DNA from 4 places in the Microbacterium sp. LMI12-1-1.1 genome. Region 1 is predicted to be linked to each of the others. Evidence: predicted binding sites of a transcription regulator. Region 1 holds the regulator's gene; each other region holds the start of a gene.
The links. The regulator LexA, encoded in region 1, represses DNA repair genes until DNA is damaged. The targets are predictions, from matches to a motif close to TCGAACANNTGTTCGA.

Region 2: a site for LexA is predicted at 1,231-1,246, ahead of MRBLMI12_RS12060 (HNH endonuclease signature motif containing protein). Genes of this name have one in related genera too.
Region 3: a site for LexA is predicted at 1,379-1,394, ahead of MRBLMI12_RS13790 (HNH endonuclease signature motif containing protein). Genes of this name have one in related genera too.
Region 4: a site for LexA is predicted at 1,016-1,031, ahead of MRBLMI12_RS10570 (Rv2578c family radical SAM protein). Genes of this name have one in related genera too.

Annotation. Positions count from the first base shown of each region.
Region 1 covers NZ_JBEGIA010000016.1:31,642-33,840, forward strand. The annotation lists gene MRBLMI12_RS18260 (LysM peptidoglycan-binding domain-containing protein) at 1-209, opposite strand, end outside; gene lexA (transcriptional repressor LexA) at 593-1,273, shown strand; gene MRBLMI12_RS18270 (hypothetical protein) at 1,380-2,199, shown strand, end outside.
Region 2 covers NZ_JBEGIA010000012.1:792,674-794,872, forward strand. The annotation lists gene MRBLMI12_RS12060 (HNH endonuclease signature motif containing protein) at 1-1,220, opposite strand, end outside; gene MRBLMI12_RS12065 (zinc-dependent alcohol dehydrogenase family protein) at 1,388-2,199, shown strand, end outside.
Region 3 covers NZ_JBEGIA010000012.1:1,177,042-1,179,240, reverse strand. The annotation lists gene MRBLMI12_RS13790 (HNH endonuclease signature motif containing protein) at 1-1,349, opposite strand, end outside; gene MRBLMI12_RS13785 (CPBP family intramembrane glutamic endopeptidase) at 1,511-2,199, opposite strand, start outside.
Region 4 covers NZ_JBEGIA010000012.1:409,853-412,051, forward strand. The annotation lists gene MRBLMI12_RS10570 (Rv2578c family radical SAM protein) at 1-1,007, opposite strand, end outside; gene MRBLMI12_RS10575 (M15 family metallopeptidase) at 1,128-2,199, shown strand, end outside.

The sequences.
Region 1 (2,199 bases):
ATGCTCCACAGCGAGTCGCCGTCAGCCACGGTCACCGTGCTGAACGAACCTGCAGGCGCGCCCGCGTCACGCGAGGCCAGAGCCGCGCCGCCGCCGATGACAGCGGCGCTCAGCGCGATGACGGCGGGCAGAGCGGCGATCGCGGCCAGCACTCTCCGGCCGCGGATCGTGAGGCGCAGTCGCGTCGACGGCGCAGCCGCCGGTCGCATGAACGCCTGCTGCGGAGTGCCCCCGGCGAGCTGCCGTGCCGTGCCGTGCACGCGCTGCGCCGCGACACGCGCGGCGCGCGTCGGCGACGGGACGGATGTCGTGAAGTCGATCGCGGTCATGCTGGGCTCCTCCTGATGGGGAGAGATTCGCATTCTCCACTCGGCCGGGAGTGGAGAATGCGAACCTCTCTTCCGAAGCTATCTTCGAGTCTGTAGGATGTCAATACCGGATCCGGGCGCCGATCTCTCGAACGCGACACGCGGCCGGGTTGTTCCCCAGATGCCCGCGATCCGGATACGGTTTCGATACGAGAACCCCACCACGGGCCTCCGACATTCGAAGAAACAGCGCTCCACCGCCGAGCGCAGGACGGAGCCGGAAGATGAGCGACGCGGCCGGGCGAGACAAGCCCCAGACTCGTCGGCGCAAGAGCCTCAGCGACAAGCAGCTGGCGATCCTCGAGGTGATCCAGCGGTCGATCGCACGGCACGGCTACCCGCCGAGCATGCGCGAGATCGGCGACGCGGTGGGCCTGAAGTCGCTCTCCAGCGTCACCCACCAGCTCAACCAGCTCGAGCTGAGCGGCTACCTGCGTCGCGACGCGGGCAAGACCCGCGCGATGGAGGTGCTGATCGACCTGCCCGGCACCGCGACCGAGAGCCCCGCCGACACCTCGCCCTCCGTGGGCGATGCCGCACTGGTGCCCCTCGTCGGCCGCATCGCCGCCGGCGTGCCCATCACGGCCGAGCAGCAGGTCGAGGAGATCTTCCCGCTCCCCCGCCAGCTCGTCGGCAAGGGCGACCTGTTCATGCTGAAGGTGTCGGGCGAGTCGATGATCGACGCGGCCATCTGCGACGGCGACTGGGTCGTCGTACGGTCGCAGGCCACCGCGGACAACGGCGAGATCGTCGCCGCGATGCTCGACGGCGAGGCGACGGTCAAGACGTTCCGTCAGCGCGACGGCCACACGTGGCTGCTCCCCCGCAACTCCGCGTTCGAGCCCATTCTGGGCGACGAGGCCACGGTGCTCGGCAAGGTCGTCGCGGTACTGCGCGCCGTCTGAACCTCGCGCCGACGGATCCCGGTGTCGGACGCGTTCGAGGCCGGAGTTCGACGCCGAACCGCGAGGTGGGTGGCGGTGCGTCATCCGCAGGCGCTATAAGGGGGGAATGACCGACCTCACCGCCGCAGACGAGACTGCCGCGCTCCGCGCGCGCCTCGACGCCCTCGAAGCCGAGAACGCCCGCCTGCGCGCCGAGACGCCGCCCTCACCACCGGTGACGGCCGCGGCCACGGACAGGCCGCACGGCAACCGCTGGCGGGCCTTCCTGTCGGCGCTGTGCATCGTCATCGCGACGATCCTCGTGCCGGTCTCCATCGTCGCCGCCTGGGCGCGCGTCGAACTCGTCGACGAGACGCGATTCGTCGAGACGTTCGCACCGCTCGCCGACGACCCGCAGGTGCAGGCGATGGTCGCCGATCAGGTGACCGTCGCCATCGAGGACTCCCTCGACCTCGAAGGCCTCACCAACGACCTGTTCGACGGCATCCAGCAGCTCGACCTGCCGCCGCGCGCTCTCGCCGCACTCGACCTGCTCCGCGCGCCCGCCGCCCAGGGCCTCCAGAACCTCGTCGACACCACGGTCACCCGGCTGGTGGAGTCCGACGCCTTCGCGGATGTGTGGGAGACGGCGCTGCGCGCGAGCCACCGATCGCTCGCGGCGGTCGCAGCCGGCGGCACCTCCTCGGGTGCGGTGGTCATCGGCGAGAACGGCGAGGTCGGCATCCAGCTCGGGCCGATCATCGAAGAGGTCAAGAAGCGGCTCGTCGACCGCGGGATCGGGTTCGCCGAGTCGATCCCGGTCATCGACAGGACCATCGTGGTCGCGCAGAGCGACGCGCTCACCGTCGTCGGCACCGTCTACAACCTCGCGGTCGCCGCGGGCTGGTGGACCCCGATCGTCGCGCTGGTGCTCTTCCTCGCCGGCA
Region 2 (2,199 bases), on a different contig from region 1:
GAGGTCCACGCCACAGCTCCCCCCGAGCCTTCGAGTTGGCGGACGCTCCAGTCGGTGTTGTCCTTCACGAGGTGATGGCCCTTGCAGAACGGCAGATTGTTGTCGAGGCCTGTCTCGCCGTCGTCGGCCCACCGGATCTGATGATCTATCTCGCAGCGAGATGCCGGCATCGCACAGCCGGGGCCCATGCACCGGTCGGCGCGCCATCTGACGAGCCGTTGCAGGGCGGCGGGTGGGCGATAGCTGTCTCGACCGACGGAGAGCACCATTCCGGTCTCGGGGTGAGTGAGCACCCGCATCCACCGAGCGTCGCCGCCGCACAGTTCGCGTGCCTTCGACAGCGGGATCGGGCCGATGCCCTCGACGGCCGGCGATTCGCCGGCATCTGCGTACTCGTCGTCGAGAAGGGCGAGGACCGGAACGGTGACGACGACCTGTGCGCGGATGCCCGACGCCTCGGACGGGAGGTGGTCGGTGGTGCCGTCGATCAGGAGGTCGGCGGCGACGTCGGCGCGCAGCTGATCGAGAGTGCGGGTCTCGCCGTCGACTCGTCCGATCGCCTTCGCGATCTGGGTCATGCGGTTATGGATCGCATGGATCTCGACTTCGGGGCCGAAGATCCAGAGGCCCGCCATGGCGTCCGGCCCGCGCTCGACCATGATCCGGCGCTGCGCGACCGCTCGATGGTGTCGCTCTTCCAGTGTCGTCGCCTGTGCGGCCTCGATCAGGGTGCGCAGCGCTCGCCGGAATGTGCCCACCGGCTCGGACTCGGCCAGCGGCACCGCGCGCCGCAGGAGCTGTTCCCGCAGCTCGGCCGGCGCCTCGTCGAGCAGATCCGCGATGATCTCGGCGTGCGTCTCGGTGATGCGGGCCGCACTCAGGGCATCGAGAGCGGAAGGGTAGCGTCGTGCGAGCGCTTCGGCACGTGCGAGCAGGCGGCCGGCGGCATACTCGGTGACCCGCATCGCCGCCGTCAGCTCGAGCCGGATGGACCGTTCGACGATGTCGCGCACGCCCTCGCCGCGATCGATCGCCTCCTGCAGCAGCTCGCGACGCATGGAGTCGATACGAGTCAGCCGCTCTGCCGCGAACACCGACATCATCACCGCGGTCTCGACGACCAGGTCCACGGCATCCGGAACCGGCGGGATGAACTCATCGCCGCTCCCGATCGGCCACGCCCCACCCTCGATGTCGGGGGGAGAGGGCGGTTCAAGCATGAGTCGAGTTTAGAACATAGTTTCGAACAAAGCAACCCCTGAATCGTGAGGAGAAGAACGGCCGACAGCGGCGCGAAGGGGGTCCTCCTGGTACCGGTCAGAGCCGCACCTGGCTGAGGCGCTGCCGACGGGGTTCACTGGGTGCGACCCACACGAAGGAGAACCACATGCGCGCCGTCGTCATGTACGCACCCGGTGACATCCGCGTCGAGGAGCGGGAGGACCCGGCCATCGTCGAGCCCACCGACGCGATCATCCGCCTCGCGGCCACCTGTATCTGCGGGTCGGACCTGTGGCCCTACCGTGGTGACGACGACGTCGATCACACCCCGATGGGGCACGAGTACGTCGGCGTGGTCACCGAGATCGGCGACGAGGTGAAGACGCTCCGGGTGGGCGACTTCGTCGTCGGGTCGTTCTTCGCCTCCGACAACACCTGCGAGATCTGCCAGGCCGGATACCAGTCGCGCTGCATCCACGCGTACCCGATGGGTGCCCTCGGCACGCAGGCCGAGTACGCGCGCGTCCCGCTCGCCGACGGCACCCTGGTCGCCACGCCGGGCATGCCCGACGCCGACCTCGTCCCGTCGCTGCTCGCGGCATCCGACGTCCTCGGCACCGGCTGGTTCGCCGCCGTCGCCGCAGAGGCGGGCCCCGGCAAGACCGTCGCCGTCGTGGGCGACGGCGCCGTCGGACTGCTCGGCATCCTGGCCGCCCGGCAGCTCGGAGCCGAGCGGATCATCGCGATGAGCCGTCACGCCGACCGCCAGGCCCTGGCCCGTGAGTTCGGCGCCACCGACATCGTCGAGGAGCGCGGCGACGCCGGCGTCGCGAGGATCAAGGAGCTCACCGGCGGCTACGGCGCGCACAGCGTCATCGAGGCCGTCGGCACGCAGGAGTCCATGATGCAGGCGATCCGCGCGACACGGCCCGGGGGTCACATCGGCTACGTCGGGGTCTCGCACGACGTGTCGCTCGA
Region 3 (2,199 bases), on a different contig from region 1:
CCGTTCGCGCACGCGTTGCGGTCGATCACCGAACCCGGCAGCGCGCATCCGCCGTCCATGTCGTGCCCGACCGCGACCGGTCGACCGAAGGCATCGCGGGGTCCGGCGTCCTTGACGACGACCATCCGCACACCCGGCTGCCGGGATCCGAACACACGCTTCGCCTCGGCGAGCGCGCCGGCGCGAGTCATGTCCATCAGCAGGTCATAGGCGAGCTGGTCGTTCGTGCGCGGGTCTTCGATGAGGCTCTCCGCGGCCGCACGCTCTTCGTCGGTCATGAAGCGCGGTCCGCCGCGGCGGGGGCGCAGCCCCGCGGCTAGCACGGACCGCACGAACGCGCCCATCTCATCGTCGAAGGCGATCGTGCCGCGTTCCTGCCCATCCGCGTCGATCCACATCCGGAATCCGCGGTTCTCGAACCGTCGACCGTAACGTTCCTCGGCCCCGACCGGGTCGAGCATGTCCCGCATGGTCCGCGCGCGCTTCGCCAGTTCCTCCACCGGCTGCCCTGACGCCTCCGCCGCGAGCGCTTCCGCCGCCAGCGTCCACGCCTCACGCACCATCGCTTCGCGCGCGGCCTCTTCAGCCGGATCCACCGGCGGGAAGAGCATCGACTCCGCCCCCGGATCCCCGTCGTCTCCGGGTGCATCCGCCCCACCCGCGCCCGCAACACCACCCGGGCCAGACTCGCCCGGCGTATCGTTCGCGCTAGGCACGGCACCGCGCTCAGCGGTCGCCACTCGAGGCTCACCGAGCCCCCGCCGGATCGCGTCATGCTGTGCCGTCGTCAGCCGCCCATCGAGCAGTCCCCGCCGCAGCGGCTCATCCCACGGCCCCACCCGCACCGGCGTCTCATCCGGCACGAGACCGCCGACCTCGTCGTCAGCAACGGTCCCCGGATGTCCATCGCCCGAGCCGCTGCCGACCCCGTCGGCACCGAACCCCGGAAGCACCGGAACCCCCGAGACGTCGCCGCCTGGCATGACCGCCGGAGGCGCAGCATCCGTCCCCTCCACGAGCGACTTGCCGACGCGCACCTGGCGCACAGCGTCGGCCCTCGTGCCGCCGGTGATCGACTGGATCAGCTTCTCGGGCGTGGAGAACCCCTGCCCCGCGGCGAGGCCACCCTGACCGCGCTCGCGCGAGGACCTCGTGGCCGCGACTCCGGCGAGCACCGCCTGCAACCGGTCGGCGTCGTTCGCGATCGCGCCGACCTCGGCGAGGACCTCGAGCACCGACGAATCGCTCAGCCGCGCCGCGCTCGACGGGAGCGCCTCAGCATCGACATCCAGCTCCGACCATGCCGCGAGCCGGTCGAGCCGGCCCCGCAGATCGGTGAGGATGTTCATATCTGAAGCATCTCACCAACCCCTGACATTCGAATCTCTGTTCGCATCCACGTGACTCGAATCCCCGCCGCTCCGGCACGTCCACGCCCGAACGCTCCCCGCCGACAACCGCACCTCACGATCCCTCTATATAAGAGGAACGGATGCTGCGCCCCGCCGCCTCACCAGATCAGCAGCGCGGCCCCGACCGCGTTGAAGACGACGTGCGCCGTCAAGGCCCCGGCGAGCCTGCCGGTCAGCAGCGTCAGCACGCCGCACCCCAGCCCCACAGCGACGGTGCCGAGCAGCAGGCCGACGGGGACGAACGGTCCTGCCGCCAGTGCGTGCAATCCCGCGAACAGCGCCGTCGAGAAGAGCACGGCCACCGGACCGGCGACCCACCGCCCCGCGCCGGCAAGCGCATCGCCCAACGAGCGCTGGAGCAATCCGCGGAAGAACAGCTCCTCGATCACGGGAGTGACGAGAACGGCGCCCGCGAGGGTGACGATCATCGCGGCCATCACGCTCGAGCCATCCGGGATCAGCCCGCCCCCGAGGCCACCGGTGGAGGGCGCGACGAGCTCCACGATCGCTCGCGCGACGAACCCGACACCCAGCCCCGCAACGACGTCGATCCACGAGAATCCGCGCAACCCGGTGGCCACCGTGAACCGCTCCTGCGTCACCCGGGCGGCCATGATGACCGCGCCGAGCAGCGGAGCCGACAGCAGCACCAGGTCGACGAACGCGACCAGGATCAGCGGCCAGGCCAAGATCACCGCGTGCACCGACGGGAGCCAGAGGATCACCGCCGCGGCGAGCAGTGCGCCGACGGCCGCCACCGCCAGTGCCACCCATGGATGTCGCCACG
Region 4 (2,199 bases), on a different contig from region 1:
GCGCGATCGGCCAGGCCCGAGACCGGTGCGCCGCGCGGACTCTCGTCTTCGGCGCTCCCGTCGAGACCATGCACCCGAAGCAGGGGGCGCACGCGCTTGGCGAGCCAGGTGCGATAGGGCTTCGGAGCCGTGCTCGTCGCGCCCGGATACAGCCCTCGGTAGGACGACACGAGCTCGGGATGCCGCTCCGCGAGCCACTGCAGGAACCATTGCTTGGCGCCGGGGCGCAGGTGCAGCGCGCCGTAGACGACGCGGACGGCGCCGGCCTCCTTGATGCGGGTGAGTGCGTGATCGATCGCGGCGATGGAATCGGTGAGGTGCGGGATGATCGGCATCAGGAACACGGTGACGCGGAAGCCCGCCTCGGTCGCCGCCCGCACGGTCTCCAGCCGGGCGGTCGCGTTCGGCGTGCCGGGCTCGATGAGGTGCTGCAGCTCATCGTCGAACACCGCGATCGACATCGCGAGGGTGACGTGCACGTCGGCGGCGGCATCCTTCAGCATGGGGAGGTCGCGCCGCAGCAGCGTGCCCTTCGTGAGGATCGAGAACGGCGTCCCCGACTCCGTGAGGGCCGAGACGATCCCGGGCATCAGCTTGTACCGCCCCTCGGCACGCTGATACGGATCGGTGTTGGTGCCGAGCATCACGGGATCGCGCTGCCAGCTGCCGCGTCGCAGCTCTTTCCGCAGCACCTCCGCGACGTTCACCTTGACCACGACCTGGGTGTCGAAGTCCCGCCCCGCGTCGAGCTCGAGGTACTCGTGCGTCCCCCGGGCGAAGCAGTAGACACATGCATGACTGCAGCCGCGGTAGGGGTTCACGGTCCAGTCGAAGGGCATGGCCGAGGCGCTCGGCACGTGGTTGAGCGCCGACTTGCAGAGCACCTCGTGGAAGGTGACGCCGGCGAACTCGGGAGTGGTCACCGAGCGCACCAGACCGTTCAGCTGCTCGAGGCCAGGCAGGGCCGCGGCATCCGCCACACCCAGTTCCTGTCCCTGCCATCGCATGAATCCATGAGAACAAAGCTTCGAACTTAAGTCAAGGCAGTGATAGCTTCGAGTAGAACATCGGCGGAGCGGATGCCGCCTCGCTGGCCAAATCGCGCCGTCGCGACCAGAATGGCAGGCGTGACGGAGCCTGGCCGGCTCGCTACCCCCCGAGCCGCCCCCGAGACTCGTCGTGCCGCCCGAGCGATGCGCGAGGAGGCCGAACGGCGCGCCCGCGCGGCCGAGACCCAGCCCCCCACTGACGCATTCGTGGCCTTCGAGCTGCCCAGCGAGGAGTTCGTGCCGGCATCGGTCTCGGATGCCGCGCCGGCGGCACTGCCGCCTGACCTCCTGCCCGCCGCGCCCGCGCCCGCCGCGGCGAGCGCCTCGCCGGGGGGCGCATCGGCAGCGAGCGAAGTCCCGCCGCTGCCCCCGCGATCGCGCGGCCGTGCCGCCCGGCAGCACCGTCCCGCCTCCAGCGAGCGTCGCGCGGCCCGCGCTGCAGAGCTGCTCTCGGTCCACGAGGACGCGCTGCCGGTGCAGCACGCGCGTCCCCGCCGCGTCACTCGGCGGATCGCCGTCGTCGCCGGTCTCGCCACCGGCGCCGCGCTGCTGCTCGGCTCCGCAGCGATGACCGCCATGATGCTGCCCTCGGTCTCACCGAGCGGCGGCGCCGACGCTGCGCTGTCGATGACGGTGCAGCCTCAGCACGTCGACCAGCTTCCCGTGCCGCAGGTCGAGCAGTCGCCGCCCGCTGCCGACATCTGCGCGCTGCCCGACGTGGTGGCGGCAGTGCAGGCCGGCGATGACGAGGCCGCGATCGTCGCCGCAGGCGGAGGCGAAGCGTTCCGAGCCGCTGTCGTGGAGGGCCGCGCCCCCTGCGTGAACCTGGGCGACTCTGCGCGCACGTGGACCGTGGTCGACAAGATCCGGCCGACGAGCCCGATCGACTACCGCCCGAGCGGACTGGTGCTGCCCGATGGGGTGCGCAACGTCGAGGGCGGCGCCCTGCGCTCGGATGCGGCAGCCGCTCTCGCGTCGCTGGTCACCGGCGCGCGCTCGGCGGGAGTCGGCGAGATCGCGCTCGAGAGCGGGTTCCGGTCGTATCAGACTCAGCAGCAGACGTACGGACGCCACTTCGCCGAGCGTGGCGAGCGGGCCGACCAGGTCAGCGCCCGCCCCGGATACAGCGAGCACCAGCTGGGGCTCGCCG